DNA from 4 places in the Cellvibrio sp. pealriver genome. Region 1 is predicted to be linked to each of the others. Evidence: predicted binding sites of a transcription regulator. Region 1 holds the regulator's gene; each other region holds the start of a gene.
The links. The regulator PhoB, encoded in region 1, activates phosphate uptake and scavenging genes when phosphate is short. The targets are predictions, from matches to a motif close to TGTCATAAANNTGTAACA.
Positions count from the first base shown of each region.

Region 2: VC28_RS17190 (TIGR00153 family protein) is a predicted target of PhoB. The motif match lies at 2,493-2,510, and genes of this name have one in related genera.
Region 3: VC28_RS15830 (GspE/PulE family protein) is a predicted target of PhoB. The motif match lies at 2,928-2,945, and genes of this name have one in related genera.
Region 4: VC28_RS03300 (porin) is a predicted target of PhoB. The motif match lies at 2,013-2,030, and genes of this name have one in related genera.

Region 1 is NZ_KQ236688.1:3,216,274-3,221,850, forward strand. It holds gene VC28_RS13980 (dicarboxylate/amino acid:cation symporter) at 1-189, opposite strand, end outside; gene VC28_RS13985 (HU family DNA-binding protein) at 294-569, opposite strand; gene VC28_RS13990 (chorismate--pyruvate lyase family protein) at 749-1,315, shown strand; gene ubiA (4-hydroxybenzoate octaprenyltransferase) at 1,615-2,439, shown strand; gene phoB (phosphate regulon transcriptional regulator PhoB) at 2,552-3,250, shown strand; gene phoR (phosphate regulon sensor histidine kinase PhoR) at 3,400-4,683, shown strand; gene VC28_RS14010 (lytic polysaccharide monooxygenase) at 4,966-5,577, shown strand, end outside.
Region 2 is NZ_KQ236688.1:3,965,143-3,970,719, forward strand. It holds gene argE (acetylornithine deacetylase) at 1-300, opposite strand, end outside; gene VC28_RS17185 (inorganic phosphate transporter) at 448-1,722, opposite strand; gene VC28_RS17190 (TIGR00153 family protein) at 1,750-2,427, opposite strand; gene VC28_RS17195 (type IV pilus assembly ATPase TfpB) at 2,718-4,487, shown strand; gene VC28_RS17200 (sulfite exporter TauE/SafE family protein) at 4,588-5,370, opposite strand; gene VC28_RS17205 (sensor domain-containing diguanylate cyclase) at 5,569-5,577, opposite strand, start outside.
Region 3 is NZ_KQ236688.1:3,624,161-3,629,737, forward strand. It holds gene VC28_RS15815 (acyl-CoA dehydrogenase) at 1-438, shown strand, start outside; gene VC28_RS15820 (GGDEF domain-containing protein) at 533-1,876, opposite strand; gene VC28_RS15825 (glycosyltransferase family 2 protein) at 1,970-2,842, opposite strand; gene VC28_RS15830 (GspE/PulE family protein) at 2,990-4,684, shown strand; gene VC28_RS15835 (type II secretion system F family protein) at 4,690-5,577, shown strand, end outside.
Region 4 is NZ_KQ236688.1:794,236-799,812, reverse strand. It holds gene VC28_RS03310 (hypothetical protein) at 1-253, shown strand, start outside; gene VC28_RS03305 (hypothetical protein) at 317-823, opposite strand; gene VC28_RS03300 (porin) at 926-1,897, opposite strand; gene VC28_RS03295 (HvfC family RiPP maturation protein) at 2,191-2,931, opposite strand; gene VC28_RS03290 (HvfB family MNIO-type RiPP peptide maturase) at 2,928-3,791, opposite strand; gene VC28_RS03285 (HvfA family oxazolone/thioamide-modified RiPP metallophore) at 3,791-4,150, opposite strand; gene hrpA (ATP-dependent RNA helicase HrpA) at 4,376-5,577, opposite strand, start outside.

The DNA of each region.
Region 1 (5,577 bases):
TTTGAGCGACGCTACAAAAATCTGCCCAATCGTATCGAGTACGCCATTGATCAGTACCGTTTGTATCCACTGCCCATAGCTGGTCGTTGGCACTGTCTGGGGATCATCTACACCAAGCAAGAGATTGAAGATGACCCCAACCAGGACACCCAACAGCATGCCGAGTAAAATTTTATTGGTCAGCGACATAGTCACCCCGGACGTTATTATTGGTTGATGAAGTAATTCAGGACGTTAAGAAAAGATGGTAGGGGATCAGGCGAGGGCGGCATAGGTATGCCGCCGTAACATTATTATTCGTTCACTGCGTCTTTCAGGGCTTTGCCTGCTTTGAAGGTGACAGTTTTGCTGGCGGCGATCTGGATGGTTGCGCCGGTTTGCGGATTGCGGCCTTCACGCGCGGCGCGCTCACTCACATTAAAGGTGCCAAACCCCAACAAGGCCACTGATTCACCACGCGCCAGTGCATTGGTAATTTGCTCGATAAAAGCCGAAACCACCAGATCCGCTTTATTGACACCCAGATCAGAATTATTGGCCAAAGCCACTACTATGTCGGTCTTATGCATGTTTTCTCTCTCCATCAACATTGATTTTCACAGGGAGTTTACCTGCATTCACGGGATTGCGGCAGACTTGTAAACGCATTATTCACGCTTGGGATTGGCCAAGCTGATAAACTGCCGCCCATGCATTTGCGCGTGCCAGCGCAAGCCGACCGCCATATTAGCCGATTGAGGAACCCGCTTTGTCCAAGGCTGCGATGCCCCGCCCGCTTTCAACCCGTTCGTGGAAACCTCTCCGCCAACTTGCCCGCCAACAGCGCCCGCAAGCCGTGTTACAGGATTGGCTGGCCGATAACGGCTCGCTGACAGCGCGCCTCGTCTCATTAAGCCAGAGGCAGTTTGCAGTGAAAGTCTTGCGCCAGGCGCTTGGTATCCCGAGCTTGAATGAGCGCCAGGCGCTGGGTATGAGCCGCCCGCAGCAGGCGCTGATCCGCGAGGTGATACTCTGCGGCAAAGGAACCCCCTGGGTATTTGCGCGCAGTATTTTGCCGCTATCGAGCCTGACCGGATCACTGCGTCATCTGCGCCAACAAGGCAGCCGCCCGCTAGGCGCGTTTTTGTTCAGTCAGCCACACTTGGTGCGCAGCGCCATTGCAGTGGCGCGGATTAGCCGCGATCATGCCTATATGCCAGCCGAATTGTGCGGCAAGGGGCATCTGTGGGGGCGGCGTTCGGTGTTTTATCTACACGCCAAACCCCTGTTGGTCAGCGAAGTGTTTTTACCTGACTTTATCGCCCTGATTCAGTAGCCTGATTTGATCGCTCGAATGTGACAGCCAGACAATCCAGATCCGTCCTGATACCCGATAACTCCAACAATACCGGCGCTTTGGTTATGACAACTCCCAACTCACAAAAACCTGCTGCAACCTCCACCAAAACCGGCTCGGCTAAACCAGCAGCTCCCAAATCTGCCACCCCAAAATCTGCCGTTCCCAAATCTGCTAAGGCCGCAAAATCCAGTGCCGGCAAAATCCTCCAGCGCGCCACGCAAAAAGCAGCAGGCCAGACAGACCTGCGCCAAAAAGTCCTGCTTTATTGGCGCTTGATGCGTATGGATCGCCCTATCGGAACTTTGCTCTTGCTCTGGCCGACGCTATGGAGCTTGTGGATTGCCGCCAAGGGTGTGCCCAGCATCAAAAATCTGGTGATTTTTACTTTGGGTGTGATTGTGATGCGCGCTGCAGGCTGCGTGATTAATGATTTTGCCGACCGCAAGATCGACGGCAAGGTCAAGCGCACTAAAGACCGGCCGCTCGCGACCGGTGCAGTATCCAGCAAAGAGGCGCTTGGCTTGTTTATCGCGCTCTGCATGATTGCGTTCGGGCTGGTGCTGATGACCGATCCACTCACGATCAAGCTGTCCGTTGGCGGGCTGATTCTGGCTTTCTGTTATCCGTTTATGAAACGCCACACCCATTTGCCACAAGTGGTGCTCGGGGCTGCATTTGCATGGGGAATCCCTATGGCCTATGCCGCGCAAGCCGGGGAGTTGCATCATGGTATGTGGCTGATTTACCTCGCGGTGGTGCTCTGGACAGTCGCCTACGACACCTTTTACGCGATGGTTGACCGCGACGACGACTTGAAAATCGGCGTGAAATCCACCGCCATTTTGTTTGGTGAGCAAGACCGGCTGATGACCGGGGTGCTGCAGGTGATGGCGCTTTACGCGCTGTTACTTGTTGGGGAGCGCTTTGAATTAGGCGCTGCTTACTTCCTTGGGCTTGCGGTTGCGGGAGCGCTTTTTGTGTATCAACAATGGTTAATCCGCTTTCGCAAACGCGAGGACTGCTTCAAGGCGTTTTTGAACAACAATTGGGTTGGTGCGGCGGTGTTTGCGGGTATTGCTGCCGATTACGCATTGCGCTAGCGCAAAATTTTTATCCTGTCATAAATGTGTAACACTGAACTTATTTAATAAGCTGCAACAATAGCTTCACAAACCTGTGCGGCACCCCGTAGTTTTTTCAGGCAGAACATTTATGACTGGTCGCAAAATCCTGATCGTTGACGATGAATCCGCAATCCGCGACATGCTGCGTGTGGCGCTGGAAATGGCCGAATACCAGGTAATGGAGGCAAGCAATGCGCAGGATGCCCACGGCCTGATCATTGATGAAAAACCAGACTTGATTCTGCTCGACTGGATGATGCCCGGCACCAGCGGTATTGAACTGGCGCGCCGTTTAAAACGCGACGAAGTCACCGCCAACACCCCCATCATTATGCTCACCGCCAAAGGCGAGGAAGACAACAAGATCCAGGGGCTGGAAGTGGGTGCCGATGATTACATCACCAAGCCTTTTTCCCCGCGTGAACTGGTTGCCCGCTTGAAAGCCGTGTTGCGCCGCGCTGATCCGCAAATCAACTCAGCACCGATCACCGTACAAGGCCTGTGCCTTGACCCCGCCAGCCACCGCGTCACCATCAATAACCAGTCGGTGGATATGGGGCCAACCGAATATCGTTTACTGGAATTTTTCCTGACCCATCAGGAAAGAGCCTATACTCGCAGCCAGTTACTGGATCACGTCTGGGGCGGCAATGTGTATGTGGAAGAGCGCACGGTCGATGTGCATATCCGTCGCCTGCGCAAAGCCCTGACCGTGGATGGCCACGAAGACCTGATCCAGACAGTGCGCGGTACGGGCTATCGTTTTTCTACTCGTATTGAAGCCTGATAACACTTTCGTGAGCGGCTGCAGCTGATCAGTGCTGCGAGACCGTCTGCGGCATGGATGCCGCAGTCGAGCCTACATGGATGTATTCACGGCGAGTCTCGCAGTGCTGATCAGCTGCAGCCGCGGATTTAGAACCAAGAGGCTCGACGTTGTTAAAAGGTTTTAGCGCTGAACTCCAGCGCATTCTTATCATCCTCGCCATTTGCAGCCTGATTGGCTTCTTCAGCGATAATTATTCGCTGTGGATGCTGATTGGCTGCTCCAGTTATATCGTCTGGATGCTCTGGCAAATCCGCCGCCTCAACCAATGGCTGGTACGGCAGGACAGCCAAAATCCACCAGAAGCCAGCGGCATCTGGGGGCAAATTTTCGACAACATCTATCAATTGCAGCGCGACCAGCGCCTTGAAAAAGAAAACCTGCAAGCGGTGATCAAACGCATCCAGGAAATCAGCTCATCACTGAAAGACGGCTTGATCATTTTGGATGCGCGCGGCCATCTGGACTTCTGGAACCCCGCTGCCCATCGCATGCTGGCGCTCAACACCAAAGACCAGGGGCAGTCGGTAATCAACTTTATCCGTCACCCCAAATTTGTCGCCTATTTTGAAGAGGGCAAATACGAAGAACCGCTTGAGCTGCCGTCGCCCCGCTTTGCCTCCAAGCATCTGCAATTTCAGATTACCCCATTCGGTAAAAACGAACGCTTGATCGTCGTGCGCGATATCACCCAGGTGCACAATCTGGAAAAAATGCGGCAAGACTTTGTGGCCAACGTGTCCCACGAGTTGCGCACGCCGCTCACGGTGATCAACGGCTACGTAGAAACGCTGGCCGATAACAACACCATCCCCAGCTGGAATAAGCCCTTGCAGCAGATGTTGCAGCAGGCCAAACGCATGTCGCTGCTGATCAACGATTTGCTGGTGCTGTCCAAACTGGAAACCACCGAAGCGGGTCACAACCACAAGCCGATTAATATCGAGCAGCTGCTGACGATTATCAAAAGTGAAGCGGAAGTGCTCAGCAAAGAAAAAAACCAGCAGCTGACTCTGATCTGCAACAACACCACCAAGCCTTTGTTGTTACCGGGCAATGAAAAAGAATTGCACAGCGCCTTTTCCAATCTGGTCACTAACGCGATCAAATACACACTCGCCGACGGCAAAGTGAGCATGCTGCTCTGGCAAGACCAAAAAAATGTCTATGTCTCGGTGAGCGATAACGGCCCCGGTATTGAAGCGCAGCATATCCCGCGTTTGACCGAGCGCTTTTATCGTGTCGATGCCAGCAGAAATAGTGGGACGGGTGGAACAGGTCTGGGATTGGCGATTGTGAAGCACGTATTGATGCGCCATGAGGCCGAACTGAAAATCACCAGCGAACCCGGCAAAGGCAGTGTGTTCATGTGTGTCTTCCCTTTGCCGCAATAAATTCTGTTATTTGCGCAGCTAATCACATTATTTTGACGTCAAAATAAAATTCGAACTTTTAATTTCGTTTTCTTCTGAAAATTTTCCGAAAATCAAACCTGCATCCCAAAATATTACCCCCCAAACTGAAAGTCGGACTCGCCAATACAACGTTGTCATTTTAGACTCGTTCCCATGCAATGATCTTTGCGCCATGCCCTGATCACGTGCATGTTTTATTCAGTCGTACTCCCGAGTGCTGTCCAGGCACCATCTAACAAACAATAAGTTCGGAGATTGAAAGTGAAAAAGACAATGAAAGCATGCGGTATTTCCGCAGTCGTATTGGGCTCAATTCTGGTTGCAGGCCAGGCATTTGCCCACGGTTATGTATCTTCCCCAAAAAGCCGTGTGATCCAATGTAAGGACAACGGCATTGAGAACCCGACCCACCCAGCGTGTATCGCAGCGAAAGCAGCGGGCAACGGCGGTCTCTACACTCCACAAGAAGTGGCAGTGGGTGGTGTGCGTGACAACCACGAATACTTTATTCCGGATGGCCGTCTTTGCTCTGTAGGCCGCTCTAACCTGTACGGTATGGATCTGGCGCGCACCGACTGGCCAGCAACCAACGTAAGTGCAGGCCCACTGCAATTCGTGTGGACTAACACCGCTGCGCACAAAACCATGTACTTCCGTTACTACATCACCCGCGAAGGCTACAACCACGCGCAACCACTGCGCTGGTCTGACCTTGAATTGATCCACGATTCAGGTAAAGCTGATCAAGAACAATTCTCTTACCACACCGTTCAAATGCCACCACGTACTGGCCGTCACATTGTGTACAGCGTATGGCAACGTGACTGGGAAAGAGATGCGGCTGAAGGCTTCTATCAATGTATCGACGTAAAC
Region 2 (5,577 bases), 750 kb from region 1:
TTTTTCGGTGAGAATGAATGGATCGGTTTGCCAGCGGTTGGCATCGTAGGGAACAGTATCGCTATGCCCCGCGAGTACAAGTCCACCATCGCCGCTACCGAGGGTGGCGATCAAATTGGCTTTGTCAGTTTGCTCAAGTGGCATCACCTTTGTGTTGAAGCCCAAATCCGCAAAACAGTTGGCGAGATAATCAATAACTGCGCGGTTACTCATATCCCACTCGGGCACGGCGCAACTGACCGATGGTAATGCCACCAGTTGCTGCAAGTGATGTTGGTAATGTTTGAAATCAACGCTCATGAGTGGCTCGCCGTTACCCATTAAATACTATGCGGGTGTTATCGATGATTGCCGGTAAAAATGCAAGTACTGCGAGACTACTGAAAAGCAGACAATAAAAAACCCGAGGCGGAATACCGGCTCGGGTTTGGGAAGTCCGGCAGTGGCTTAGTTGAATACGCCTTTGAAGAAAAAGAAGAACAAAATTGAAAGGCCGGCACCCGCAGGCAGAGTGATCAACCAAGAGGCAAAGATGCCGCCGATCACTCGCAGGTTCAGTGCACCAATACCGCGAGCCAAGCCAACGCCGAGTACCGCACCTACCAGTGTGTGCGTAGTTGAGATAGGTAAGCCAATACCGGATGCGATTACAACGGTTGCGGCCGCAGCCATTTCAGCGGCAAAACCACGGCTTGGGGTGAGTTCGGTAATTTTTTTACCGATGGTCTGCATCACTTTGTATCCATAAGTAGCAAGACCGACAACGATACCAATACCACCCAGCAGAAGTACCCAAGGTGCCACAGCGGCTTTGGCGCTCACTGCACCGGATTGAATAACGCTAATGACGGCAGCCATAGGACCAACAGCGTTGGCGACATCATTTGAACCGTGTGCAAATGCCATAGAGCAGGCGGTGAAGATCATCAGTACACCGAATACACGCTCAACACTGGAGAAACGGTTGTTTTTATCGGCAGCGGCATCCTGGGTGATACGGCTGAGCAAATACATTCCTATACCTGCCACAATAAGACCAATAACGGCCGCAATCATCATCGCTTGAATAAAGCTGAATTCCAGGTGATGTTCTTTGAGGACGTACTTAAGGCCTTTGAGAATAGTGACCATCGACAGGAAAAAGCCAACGGCAAACATATAAAAAGGAATGTAACGTTTGGCATTTGCGAAAGGATCTTCAGTATCGAGGATTAGATGTTGTACCGAGCGGAAAATCCAGAAAGAGAGAATACCTGCAACCAAAGGAGAGGTGACCCAGCTGCCCACGATGCCCCAGACTTGACCCCATTGCACCGCATCAACCGAGATGCCAACAGCGGCGAAACCGATAATCGCGCCTACGATAGAGTGGGTGGTGGATACTGGCCAACCGAGGATACTGGCGATTAACAGCCAGGTACCTGCCGCAAGGAGTGATGACAACATGCCAAACACAAATAAATCCGGATGGCTGGTCATTACATCCAGCTCAACAATGCCGCTGCGGATGGTTTCTGTTACTTCACCGCCTGCGAGATAGGCACCGGCAAACTCAAATACCATCGCAATCAGGATTGCCTGTTTCATGGTCAGTGCGCGTGAGCCTACCGAGGTGCCCATGGCGTTGGATACGTCATTAGCACCAATACCCCAGGCCATAAACAGGCCGAAGACACAGGCTAGAACGAACAGCACTTGGCTGTATTCAGCAAATAAAGTCATGGTGAATTACCTAAAAATTAAAAACAGTTAGTGCGCCAGCAGCAATTGCAAACGGCCACCGACATCGTGGGCGCGGTTGGCGATATCACCCACCCAGTCAATGATGTTGTAGAGGAACATCACATCAACAGGCGGCAACTGGGCTTCCAGGGCAAACAGAGACGTGCGTACCCCAATTTCGAGTTGGTCGGCTTTCTCTTCGAGGATGTCCAATTCCTTGATCATATTTTCAACGACGGTCAGCTCGCGGCCGCTAAAGCCGGTTTCGAGCAGTTCATCGAGCTCGTTGATGGCGGTGAGAGCTTGTTCGGCAGCGGCGACGCTTGCGCGCACAAACTCATTCATTTGGTCTTTCATGCTGGCGGGGATGGTCATGCGGCGCCCCATGATGATCCCGGCGATGTCTTTGGCGCGGTTGGGGATGCGGTCTTGCATGGTCAGCAGTTCCAGCAGGTCGGTACGGGGTACAGGCAGGAACAGGCTTTTGGGAAGGTGGAGACGGAGGTGCTTTTTGATTTCGTCGGCTTCGTTTTCAAACTTGACGACTTGTTGCTGGATTTCACTGGCGCGAGTCCAGTCATCACTGGTCACTGCTTCAAAAAAGCTGGTCAATTCAGCGGCGGCTTTAACAGCCAATGCCATGTGTTCTTGCATGGGCTTGATGGGCGAGCGGCCAAACAGGTTCGACAGGTTAGCAAAAGGCATGGACTACCCCTCCGGTTAAAAGTGTGCGCAGTATAAAAAGATCGCCTGCCAAGGTCACGCGGCTTTATTGCGTTTTTATGACAAACTTATGATGCTTTTTGGGTGGTTATTTGCTAGGCATTTACCCCTTCGGGATTATTAACAGGCTAGATGATGCTTGTGTGAATGCCAGCCTGCGGCGTGTTGTATGGCGGCGTGTGTGGATGATCCTGTGGTGAGGTGTGCAGACGCTTGGGCCTGGAGCCGCTACAATCCCTGAAATCCCCTCATTCGCAAACAGGAATAACAAGATGGCGCAGGTGTTGGACCGGGTATTGGATTTACGTGGCTTGATTCAGGATCTGGTCGCCGATGGCCGTATGCGTCAGATCGACGCCAATCTGTTACTGGGGGCATCGCGCACACGCGAGCAGGCCATCATGCATCCGCTTGCGTACGTCGCAAGCCAAAATATGGAAGATGTCCTTCGCCCTGGTAAAAATCTGGATGGCGATACCCTGACCGAGTGGCTGGCGGCCAAAGCACAGCTGCCGCTGGTGCATATCGACCCGATGAAAATCGATGTGTCCAAATGTACCGAGGTGATGAGCTACGCCTTTGCCAAGCGCCACGGCATCCTCTGTGTGAAAGTCGAGGCCGATCATGTGGTGATCGCCTGTACCCAGCCGTTTATGGCGGGCTGGGAGCCGCAAGTCGAGCATGTGGCGCGCCGCGCGGTGAAGCGCGTGGTAGCCAATCCTGCTGATATTGAGCGCTATATGGTGGAGTTTTACACCCTTGCTCGCTCGGTGTCGGGCGCAAGCGGTGCATCAGCTGGCTCGGCGATTACCAACTTTGAGCAGTTGGTGGAGTTGGGTAAGGCGAGTGATCCTGATGCCAACGACCAGCATATCGTCAAGATCGTAGACTGGCTTCTGCAATATGCCTATGACCAGCGCGCGTCGGATATCCATATAGAGCCGCGCAGGGAAGTCGGGCGCATCCGCTTCCGTATTGATGGTGTTCTTCATTACGTTTACGAATTGCCCGCGAATGTAGCCACCGCTGTGACCAGTCGCTTTAAAGTGCTGGCGCGCATGGATATTGCCGAAAAGCGCAAACCGCAGGATGGTCGCATCAAAACCCGCCGCAGTGATGGCAGCGAGATCGAATTGCGTATGTCCACCTTGCCGACCGCTTTTGGTGAGAAGTTGGTGATGCGTATTTTTGATCCGGAAGTCCTGCAGCGCAGCTTCAGTGATTTGGGTTTGGTGGGCGATGACTACAATCGCTGGAACACCATGCTCAACCGCCCCAATGGGATTTTGCTGGTTACGGGGCCGACCGGTTCCGGTAAAACCACCACGCTCTATTCGTCGCTGCGCCAAGTCGCGACTGATGAGGTCAATGTCAGCACCATTGAAGACCCGATCGAGATGGTGGAAGAGCGGTTTAACCAAACGCAGGTGCACCACAAGATCGGGCTGGATTTCGCCGCCGGTATCCGCAGCCTGATGCGGCAAGACCCCGACATCATCATGGTAGGTGAGATCCGCGATCTGGAAACCGCGCAGATGGCGGTGCAGGCCGCGCTCACCGGCCATTTGGTGCTATCTACGGTACACACTAACGATGCTCCTTCGACGGTCGCGCGTTTGCTCGATTTGGGTATTCCCTCCTATCTAATTAATGCCACGCTTTTAGGCGTGATGGCGCAGCGACTGGTGCGCACACTCTGCCCCCATTGCAAAGAAGAGGGCAGTATCGCCCACGAACATTGGCAGGAGCTGGTCGCTCCCTGGAAGGTGGCTGTGCCAGCCAAGGTGTATCGCCCGGTGGGTTGTTTGGAATGCCGCAACACCGGTTATTTAGGCCGTCAGGGGCTGTATGAGATCCTGATGCTGTCCGATAACCTCAAAGACAAGGTAGTTCCGGATTGCAACTTGCAGGAGCTGCGCAAGTTGGCAATGAAAGAGGGAATGCGCACCTTGCGCTTGTCCGGCGCGCAGAAAATCGCAGCGGGCTTGACGACAATGGAAGAAGTCTTGCGTGTGGCACCGCCGCCGGATAAGGCGGGTTAATCATCAGTGATACCAAGAACAATGGTGTTCAGATCACAATGCTTTTGGCCCCCTCTCCCATTTACGGGAGAGGGTTGGGGTGAGGGTAGTAATGTCCAGATCAAAACAACAATTTGAATCCCACAAACACCAACATGATTGCCAGTGCCGGGCGCAAATAGTGGTCGGCTACGCGGTTGGCGAGGTGGCTGCCTAAATAAATGCCCGGCAGTGAGCCGATCAGCAAGTTGGCGAGCAAATGCCAATCCACATTCCCCAAACCTGCATGCCCCATTCCGGCAACCAGTGTGAGCGGTACTGCGTGGGCGATTTCTGTTCCCACCAAGCGGACAGTGGGCAGTAGCGGGTAGAGCATAAACAGCGCGACAGTACCCAAGGCACCTGCGCCAATGGAGGTGATGGTAACGACAGCGCCGAGAATCACGCCGGTCACGACTGTCGCTATCATCTGGCCGCGACGGCTCATGCGTGTGATCCAGCTGTTATTTTTTTTGCTGTAATCAAAAATCCGGCGTTTAAACAAAATCGCAATCGCGGTCAGGATCAGCGCATAACCAAGTGTGGTTTTGATAATGCTGTTCAGTGTATCGGTATCCATGCGGATACTATGCAGCGCCCACAAAGTGAGTGCCGCCGCAGGCAAGCTCCCCAAGGCCAATTCACCGGTAATTTTCCAATCGATATTTTTCTTTTTATGGTGGACGTGGATTCCACCGGCTTTGGTAATAGCGGCATACAGCAAATCGGTACCCACCGCATTGGCCGGACTCACACCAAAGTAGAGCAGGATCGGGGTCATTAAGGATCCGCCGCCTACGCCGGTCATACCCACAATAAAACCGACCACCAAGCCTGCGATCACATAGCCAATCTGAAAATCCATAAAACTCCAGTGCAATCTGCTTATAAATAAACAGCTTGCGGGATGTAAGTGTTGAAAAATAAACAGGGCGCGCAGGCTAACAGCCGAGGTGAAGGATGCCTAATGATAATTAGTTTGGTGCTTATAACCGAAAGTGTTTAACGGTCTTGAGGTGATGAATGCTGGCTCAGGTTTTTGCTGCACTATTAATTAGGGCATCTATGGGCT
Region 3 (5,577 bases), 410 kb from region 1:
GCACAAGAAGCGCTGCGCGATTTTGCTGATAACTTCCCGCAAAAATGGATCGCCAAAATGATCCGCTTTGTGACTATGCCGTTTGGCAATATTGTCAATAAACCCAACGATAATTTAATTCGTGAGTTGGGTGATTTGATTATGGAAGAAAATCCGGTGCGTCAAATGCTCGCGCAATATTTGTATGTGAGCCATGATCCACAAGACGCTGCAGGCCGCGTAGAAAGTACCTACCAATTGCTGCTGTCATTAGGGCCTGTGTGGCATGCGTTTCTCAAAGCCAAAAACAGCGGAAAAATTTCCGGTGCAACAACGGAAGAATTGGCAAAAGATGCGGCGGCAAAAAATATTATCCAACCGCACGATGTTGCTAAAGTGGTGGAATACGATGCGCGCCGCTTCGATTGCTTGTTAACCGATGCATTTGAGAAGTTGTAAACACGGTCGTCAACCCAAGCAATAAAAAACCCCGCAGTGCGGGGTTTTTTATTGTGCCTGCATTTAGCTGTACTTACATTGAACCGTGCTTGCATTAAACCGGTAAATTATCTGTTGCCATCACGCAACAATTCCGCCCTTGGGTTTTCGCGGCGTAGAGTGCGTTGTCTACCCGTTTGAAACAGGTGGCAAAATCCTCATTGTCCCGTTTTTCGCTCACGCCAACACTAATAGTAACGCACAAGGGGTTGTGCTGCTCAAATAGGGTTTCATTAATCAATACCCGAATTTTCTCCGCCAGAATGAACGCCGTTTCTTTGGTAGCGTCCGGCATGATGACGATAAATTCTTCGCCGCCCCAACGCCCCAGAAAATCGTGTTGATTAATGTGTTGGTTAATAATCGCTGCAATATTTCTTAAGACCCGGTCACCAGCATCGTGCCCGCGCCTATCGTTAATCCGTTTGAAATGATCTATATCAATCAGCATTAATGCAAAATCAGGCAGTGCTCGCCGTTTGTCGGAATTTTTATGAAGGCTGATTAACGAACTAATAATGTTGTCGATTCCAAAACGGTTATAGGTTTGTGTGAGTGCATCCACCGTGGAGAGGTGGCGGAATTTATCTTTTTCTAACTGCAAACGCGCATTTTTATCGCTGAGTTGGTGAATGATGCTGACATCGTGCTTGCTTTGTTTATTGAGCTGGATCAACTTGATAATGGCATAGAAAAAAATGCCCAGCATCCAACAGAAAAGAATGAGCAAATACCAGTGTTCGGCAGAAATCCACTCGCCTGCAAATTCGATTTTTTCAATTTGCATGTCGTGGTTGCCCGGTTCCATGCCTTCGACATAATCGATACCCAATGTCATTGCATTGTGCATATCCGGGCGCGATAACTCGCGCGGTATGTCGTAATCCGTTAACCACCAGTCAGCAACAGAAAATTCATCCAAGCCTATGTGTAATTCATTTTCCAGATCGCCGGTGTGAAGATTGATGTAGTTGAATTTGGTGCTGTTAGCATCTTGGGTGTTGGAATACGCCGGATCAAAATTGCGGATATACACGCGCAACCGGTGCGCACTGCCGGTGTAGCGGAGTTTCAGGTTCAAATGTGTGTAACCGGAAAGATCGATGCCGGTATCGAGTGCTTTTTCAAACAGCGCGTTAAAACTGCAAGCAAAATAGTCGCTGTTGGTGATATGAGGGTAATTGCAGCGCCAGATACTCTGGTCTTGATCGAGCCAAAACGCTGCTGGCGCATTATCACCCGCACTGTTGCCCTGCGCAGAAGAGTAAAAATATACATTGATGTCTGAGTTGGGCCAGACGGTAAAGCGCTTTTGCGGAAAAAATTGTTGCGCAAACACCGCTACCAGCGTGAGCAGGATGGCTACTAACAGCGCGGAGTTAAAACTCTTGTCATTCATGGTGAGCGTGATGTCGCAACCGGTTAACCCGAACGTAAAGAAAGCCTTTCAAGTATTGATGAAATGAGGGAATTGTCCAGCAAGGCTCTGCCATCAACGCCTGCGAATAAGGCTGCGCAGTGCGATCAGCGCAAATCGTGCCCAGATGGCAACTAACACCAACGCCAGTAGTGGCAGCGCAGGAGCGGTGTGAAAAAATTTAAGATAAAAACGGCTCATGCCTTTGTGCTTGTGCCATTCCACAAACAGTGGGCGCGATTTGCTGCAAGTGCCTTGATCGTGGGTGATGGGTGCTGAAGGCACAAAGAGAATGTCCCAGCCGGCGCGGATAAAGCGCATGCACCAATCCAGATCTTCACAGTGCAAAAAATACCCTACATCCCACAGACCGACCTGCGCAATTGCCTCGGGTTTAACCAGCATGCATGCGCCGGAAATCGCCTCGACGGTGATAGGGCTGTCGGGCAGTGGTTGCTGGTGCAGGTTAAAATCCACCAACAGCGATGGCCAGCGCTTGGCGAGCGCTTGCAAACCAAATGCGCGTACCAGCGTGCGGCTTGGGGTCGGTGTCAAACGGCGGCCGCCGGCTTGTTCGCTGCCATCGGGGTTCAATAACAAACCGCCCACCATGCCTGCCTTGGGATTACGGGTGAGCTCCTCAAAGAGTTCGGCAACGCTGTTGTTGCCACAAATGCAATCGGGGTTGAGGAAAAACCAGTAAGGGTGCTGCGCTGCGCGTGCACCTATATTGCAGGCTGCGGCAAAACCGAGGTTGGCGGTATTGCGGATAATCCGCACGCGCGCATCGCCCGCAAACTGCGCTTCAACCAATGCGATGCTGTTATCGCGTGAGGCGTTATCCACCAGAACCACGTCGCTCACCTGATCGATAACAGACCGGATGCAGGCCACTAAACCCGGCCCGGCGTTGTAATTGACGATGATGGTGGAGATGGGAGGTGCCACAGTGATATCCGCTTGGGTAAAAGTCCGCGAGCATAGCGGATGTGCGGACGGACTGCATCCGCAGGCTGCATGGGCAAGTGGCGCATTTTGCAGTAGTATGCCAAGCCATTTATGCCGTAAGTGCAAAGACAAGAGTGAAGTTGAAACGTGGATAAACTGATTGGCGAAATGCTCATCGAGCGCGGACTGGTTCAGCCCGACGACATCAAAAAAGCCCTGCAATTACAGCAGTCGGTGGGTGGGCGTATTGGTGCCGGTTTGGTGCGTATGGGCGCAATCGCCGAGGAGCAGTTGCTTGAAGTCTTGTCGCAGCAACTGGAAATTCCGGTGGTGCAATCCGGTAAGGGTTTGCCCGATGCCAGCGCGCTCTACAGTTTTATCCAGCAGTCCCGCTTGGACATCAATTGGTGTATCGATAACCGCGTATTGATCTGGAGCCCGGCCGAACAGCAATTGCATTACACCGGTCGCGATCCGCTTTCCCCGTTTGTGCGCGATGTACTCGCCTATCACTATCCGGAATTCGCCATTCAGCCTTGCCTGTTATCCAGCCACAGTCTGGACATCCTGATCGATTATTTGCGCAAAGAGCTCAATGCCGAGCGCTTTTTCTCGGAAGGCAGCGAAACCAAAGGCCTGCGCGAACTTGCAGAAGAAGCACCGGTAGTCGAGTTGGTAAACAACATTTTCTCCAAAGCCGTGGCCTTTAACGCCTCGGATATCCACCTTGATCCGCAGGAAGAAGTCTTCCGCGTGCGCTTGCGTGTGGATGGTGTATTGCAAACTCATCTGGAGCAGCCGATTGACCGCTACCCGGCGGTGGCCTCGCGGGTAAAGCTTATTTCGGAAATTGATATCGCCGAGCGCCGCCTGCCGCAAGATGGCCGTATCACCACCCGCGTCAACGGCCGCGAGATGGATGTGCGCGTGTCTACTTTGCCCGGTGTGCACGGTGAATCCATCGTTATGCGTCTGTTGCCTAAAGATCGCAAAGAGCTGTCGCTTGCTACCTTGGGATTGGAGCAGGACCATCTGGATCTGGTGGGCTCGCTGATGCAGGAAGCGAACGGGATTGTATTGGTAACCGGGCCGACCGGTTCCGGTAAATCCACCACGCTCTACGCTGCCCTGCAGGAAGCGACTGACGGCACACGCAAAATCCTCACTGTGGAAGATCCGGTCGAATACCAGTTGCCGGGCATCACCCAGGTACAAGCTCATGCCGAAATTGGCTACACCTTTGCCAAAGCCCTGCGCGCGTTCTTGCGTCAGGACCCGGATGTGATCATGGTGGGTGAGATCCGCGATCTGGAAACCGCGCAAATTGCGATCCAGTCAGCACTCACCGGCCACCTGGTGTTATCCACTTTGCACACCAACGATTCGCTTTCCGCGTTCACTCGTTTGATCGATATGGGCGTTGAGCCATTTCTGGTGGCTGCGCCTATCAAGGCCGTACAAGCCCAGCGCTTGGTGCGCAAAGTCTGTAAACACTGCGCCAAACCAACGCAGGTTCCGGAATCGATCAGTGCCGAATTTGCCAAGCTTGAGCGCGGCTTTCTTGGCGAGCATTTTGTACCGATCTGGATGGAAGCTGTCGGTTGCGCCGCCTGTAACCACACTGGCTACTCCGGCCGTATGGGGGTGTACGAGATAGTCCCGATTTCGCCGGAGCTGCACGACATGATTATCGCCAACACGCCAGTGACCGAAATGCGCAAACTGGCGCGCAGGCAAGGCCATAGATCCATGTATCAGGACGGCTTGATCAAAGCCGCCAAAGGCCTGACCACGGTAGAAGAAGTCATGCGGGCAACCAATATTGATGCGGATTCCGAGTAGCGGCCATGCAATTTAGTTACAAAGCCCTCGACCAGCAGCAATCGGTGATCAGCGGTGTTATCGAAGCCACTGACGAACGCGAAGCTGCGCGCCTGATCCGCGAGAAAAACCTGCAACCCCTGACGGTGGCACCCCATGAGGAGTCCTCAGGGAATATCCGCAAAAAACTCGGGCGTGAGGAAATTACCGTCTCCCTGTTCGAGTTGACCACCATGCTCGAATCGGGCGTTTCCATTGCCGAAGCCCTGCAGTCGCTGCAGGAGGCGGATTCCCACCCGCAGCTGCGCAAATTTTATCGCTCAGCGTCAGAGCAGCTTCAACGAGGAGCCAGTTTTGGGCAGGCGCTACGTGCGGCAGATCTAAAATTACCGCCGTATTTCATTCAATTGGTTGAGGCGGGCGAAGCATCCGGGCAGTTGGGGCAGACCATGCGCCGCGGTGTGGAGCAAATGGAATATGACCTGTCGGTGGTCAATGAACTGCGCAATGCGCTGATTTACCCGGCGGTATTGGTGCTCACCGGTATCAGCGCTGTGGCACTTATCTTTATTTTTGTAGTCCCAAAGTTCGCCAATTTGATGGATGGCAAGCAAGAGTTGCCGATGCTGGCGACGGCAGTGCTATCGACGGGCTTGTGGCTCAATGAAAACTTCTATTGGGTTGCGGCAGCGGTCGTGGTGCTGGGTGCAATGTTGGCGATGCAGTTTGCAAAACCCGAAGTGCGCCAGACACTGTTGGATAAAATGTCCGGCCTGCCAGTGTTTGGTCGCTGGCTGGCCGAATCCGATATCGCCCGCTGGTCATCGGTCATGAGTGCCATGCTCTCCAGCCACATTGAACTCACGCGGGCATTGGATTTGGCGCGCGCCAGCGTCAAAAATTCGCGCCGCAAC
Region 4 (5,577 bases), 2.4 Mb from region 1:
TGCGCACTACACCACCAAAGAGCGCGGCGATGGTAAATTATTTTTTGCCGAAGGCAAAATGACCCGTGTGATGGCCAATATTGAAGCCGACGGAAAAGTAGAAACCGTCAGCACTATTGAAGCGGCGCTGCGCAAACAAGCCGATGCCGATAGCATCGAAAGCTCACTGAAAAAATCCAAATTTATTCCAGGCTTTGTGGAAAACAAACCCACCGCTATGCATTACATCGCGGTAGTGAATTACGCGAAATAGTAAAAGCCGATAGCTGTAAAAAAGGTCACATTGCTGTGACCTTTTTTATTTTCAAACCTTACATTATTTATCACATTCAAACTGCAACTGCAGTTCAATTCGCCCCATGGCCAAACTGCGATAATGCTCACCTGTGATAGAAAAGCCTTTTCCACATTTCTCCAATGCCTTGGGCAACAACTGCGCTCTCGCTACGGGCAAGTTCGCCCACTGATCAACTTCCACTTCCAGTGAAAAGCCCTGCGCTTTTTTTACTGGTTGTTTACTTTCGGTTAATGCGTATGACTTAACAGATGCGGAGAAATTACGCTGGATGTTTTCTTCCTGTGCACTGGCTAATGATGATGGATTGCTATCAGTAGTCTCCAACACAGCACCATCATTCCCTTTTTTAAATGCCTTATGAAGAAATCCGTTTAATCCTTTATCGCTATAGTCACATTCCTTTTGATTAACATTCATGGAGTCAGCGGCATCAACTGCAGCGCCACACTCATCATCCGCAAATGCCGCAGAGGTAAGCAGCGATGATATAAACAATAACTGCATTGTAAAAATGATAGGTTTCATTAGTATCCCCAGCGCTGTATTAAGCAAAAAACAAATATAAAAAAACAAGTGTAAGAAAAAACAAAGGGTGCCTAAGCACCCTTTGTTGGATCAACCTTACCATTAAAACTTAAGATCAATACCTACACCAATCCAGTTATCGTCCACTACTTCATCAGAATCAACTTCAGCTGTCTCTTGAGTGTAATAACCAAACAAAGTGGTATTTTTAGATAACAAATAATCGGCACCCAAACTCAAAGAGTCGCCACCTGCATCAACCACCAAGCCACCGGCGGTGACATCCATACCCGCATCACCGTACTGTGCTTTCAAGGCAAACTTATCGGTTGCATTATATTTTGCCGACACTAACCACGCATCAGAATCCAAATCCACGGCAGTACCCGCAACAGACGCACTGACGGATGATTGTTCAAACAAAGCGCCCAATTGAACTGGGCCCACGGTATAACGGCCAACCAAACGCAAAATATCCATGGTTTGCGCACTGACGTCCTGCTCTGCAGCAAGCGCTACATAAAACGCCGGTGTGGTGTAAGTAACAGAAGCAGACACGCCATCATCTGCAGCATTATTTTCAGCAGCAACACCCGCAATATTGATTGCAAAAGCGCCCCATGAGGCAGGAGTGGTGTATTGAACAATATTCTTGGAACGGGTTTCGCCATCGACCAGATAATTAATATCACCTTCGAGGTCATTGAAAAGATCCACTTTTTCCTGAGCCGTTTTCACCGGGGTATCAAAATGACCACCAATAATGGTGCCGCCACTGCCCTGCAGGCCTACATAAATATTGCGCTGGGTAAACGTTTGGTTAGAGGAGCCACCAGCACCATCATCAACCTCGGTTTGATATTCAAACTGATAGATTGCCTTGAGGCCCGAATTGATTTCTTCACTGCCTTTAACGCCAATGCGTGAGGCGTTGCTCACGAGTTCCAATTTTGATTCTTCAGCTTCATCTGCATTTTGCACAGATAGGTTTGCTTTACCGTAGACAACAACATCGGCAAATGCAGCTGCGGGAATAACGGAAGCGATCAGCAACGCTAATAATGATTTTTTCATGGAGTTGACTCCTTTGATGTGTGTTTTTTGATGTCCAATTCCTGGCCATCGGGGATCAGGCTTATTGAAATAATGACACTTGTGTTTCAGTCGCATTGCCATTGTGTGACCATAAAGTTACAGAAATATGACAAACGCACCGAATACGCGCATCAAGTATAGAAAGAAAAATGACGAAGTCTTGTGATTGGGCGTGGTTTTAGATCAAAAATCTATTTTTTTGCGTATTTTTTTCGATTTTGATAATCAAAATGTCAACCACTGACTAAAAAGAGTGCAGCACCGTACAAATATCACTCAAAGTGACTAATCACACCTGCATTGCATAAATGGGTTATCCGCTCCAGCGCACTAGCAGCCAAATCACTGTTATCTTGATGCCCAAGCTCTTTAGCGATAGTCGCCACAACATCAGCCAAAGTATCTGACCGGGATTGCAATAACGACAACAATCGCTGGGTTAGTGGGTTGGTTTCCATAAAACATACCTTATCCGCACGGTTGCGGTACACAACCAAATACGCTGGCTCAGGAAGCTGCGGTTGATACTGTGGGGAAATTTTATGGACGGGATATTGATACGCGAGAACAGCGACCAAAGGAGAGACTCGCGGTTTTGCAGCCATAAGATCGGCAGGCAAATCCCCTGCCGGGGGAATAGAATCTTCACTCACATCCAGTGCCAACTCAATCCATTCATAGTGTGCCAGCTCCAACAAAAATGGCGGATCACCCTCACGCACACCACGCTCCTGCACAAGATAATGCAAAAACTCTTCACTGATTTCCAAAAAATAGGGCGTTTTGCATTCATGGTGCTGGATAAAATCCTGCACCATGCTGTGCCAATGGGAATCTGACAACAACGAACGCAGCACAGGAAAAACCGTCGCAATCAAACTTTCGATATTGTTGTACACCAACTCGCGGTAAATACCCACACGACGATCTTCTATTCCTGCCGGTGCAGGATATTCATGTGGTGCGCGCATATGCTGTGCAAATGCCAATTGAGTTTGCTGGAATGTTTTCATCGCAACGGCGCTCCCGTTGCAAATAGCTTCTGGCGTTTTTTTATTTCTTCCAATTCACTCATCAATTCCGGCAGCGGTGGAATATTAAAATCCCGCTCCAACAAAGTGGGTTTTACGCCAAATAATTCATAGGTTTTTTCCAGTAGTTTCCACACGGGGTTAATCACGGGCGTGCCGTGCGTATCCACGCGCAAATCCTCTGCTTCTTCAAAATGGCCAGCAATATGAATATAGGCTGTGCGTTCACCCGGTAAGCTAGCCAAAAATTCGTAAGGATCGTACCGGTGATTAATGCTGTTCACGTAAATATTATTAACATCCAACAAGAGCGCACAGTCCGCTTTTTTTATCACGGCATTAATAAAATCGCTCTCGCTCATTTCTTGCTGGGGCGCACAATAATACGATGAGTTTTCAATGGCGATACGCTGCCCGAGAATATCTTGTGCACGCTGGATACGTTCAGCGACGTAATCGATTGCTTCTTCCGTAAACGGAATAGGGAGTAAATCATAAAGCTGGCCGTGATCACTGCAATAACTCAAATGTTCGCTGTAGTAGCGAATACTGTGTTCATGCATGAATTTTTTTATCGCCAATAATAATTCTGTATTAAGCGGTGCAGGTGAACCAATGGACAACGAAAGGCCGTGACAAACAAAGGGAAAACGTTCGGTGTATGAACGGAATTTTTTACCTAAACGTCCACCAACATTAATCCAATTTTCCGGCGCGACTTCCATAAAATGAATATCGTCCGGCGCTGATTGCTCCAGCGTATTCAAGAGGCTGCGGCGCAAGCCAAGGCCTGCGCCGCTAATAGCAGCGGTGTAATCCACTGCGGCAGGATCAACTCGCATTACTCGGCTTTTTTCTCTTCTTTTTTATCGCCACCGCACTTGCCTTCACCGCATTTTCCTTCGCCACATTTGCCTTCACCTTCGGCTTTTTTATCGGCTCCGCATTTTCCTTCGCCGCACTTGCCCTCACCACATTTGCCTTCTTTATCAGACTTTTTGTGTTCTGCGGCGCATTTACCTTCGCCACATTTGTGCTCACCTTCAGATTTGGCAGAACTATTATCTGCCAGGGTGTAACCGGCATTCAGCGAAGTCGCGGTAAAATTTGCATCAGCAGCAGATGCGATAGGAGCCAAGGCAGCCGATGCAACAACGGCAGCGCCGAACAAAGCAGACATGGAAGAAATTTTGTTATTCATAATACACTCCAGCAGGTTATGTGTTATTGACGGCGGTAAGGCCGACAGAAAAACTAGCACAGCCAAGGCGACAGGGCTAGCGGTGTATCCAGCGTCCGGTTAGATAATGGCATCAATAATCTGCCCAATACCAAATGCTTAGCCGATAGACTTACATTCACCGGCTTTGTTACAGCAGCTAAACACTTTTTAACGCTACCCGTTAACTCAACCTAACCCTACCCGTCATCCCTGCGCATCCAACATGGCTTGCTCCCACTGTTTATCCAAACGCTTATCCGATACCGGCACTTGGGTTTTCAGGGTTTGGGCAAATAGAGAAATACGCAGCTCCTCAATCCACCAGCGGTAATCTTGCAGTGCTGCGTTTTGCGTGAGGCGATACTCGCCCTCTTTCGCAAGATAATCCACCAAACGCTGCCAGTGTGGCGCAACCTCTGCCAATTGCAGCTTATCTTTCTGTGGATTGAGCGCCGCCTTTTCCAAACGTTGCTGTATACCGCGCATATATTTTGGATATTGCGACAACCATTGCGCCGGCGTTTTATAGACCAACCCCGGATAAAAAAGCTGGCTTAATTGCTGATTAATATCGCTGATCGTATACGCCAATATCAGCATATTTTTTTGCTGTTTAAGTTGTTTTTTAACATCGACCAATAATTTCAAACTACTGACAAGATGATTAGCCAATTCTTGCGCATATGCAGTTAGCTTATCTTTTATATTTGCCACACAAGCATCAAATTCCGGCTTTGAGCGTGGCAACTGCTGTTGATCCGGAACCGCAAGTTGTTTGATCGCGGCCATAATCAAATCATCAGCTACTTGCTCGCGGTTTCCAATTCCAGCCAGTGTCAATGCAACCTCTTGCCCTTTTAGTAATTCTTTTTGCAAATATTTAACCGTTTGTGCAAGCGACAAATATACCAAGCGAGCAAGACCGCGCTGGGTTAAATCCAACGCCTGCAACGGGCTATCGAGTACTTGCAACGCGACACTGGTATTTTTATCTACCAGTGCCGGATACGCACGAATACTAATACCACCCCGTGGTAATTGAATCGACTTATGCAACTCATCAAAATCCCAACTGGTAATCGCATCGCGCTCAATATCGGTTGCTGCCGATTGAATATTTTGTTGCACCCGCTCACGGTATTTATTTCGCAGTGAATCCAAATCGCGGCTGCTGGCGATAATTTTTCCTTTATCGTCCACCACATGGATATTAAAGCGGTAATAGTCATCTACTTGGGTTTCTAACCAAGCGTCTTTGGGAATGTCTACGCCGGTTAAACGTTTTAATTGCAAGCCAATCATTTCAGTTAATGGTTTGTTATCGGGCGTAACAACAGCCAATACTTTATCCACAACGTCTGGCACAGGCACAAAATGTTTGCGCAGATTTTTGGGTAGGGATTTGA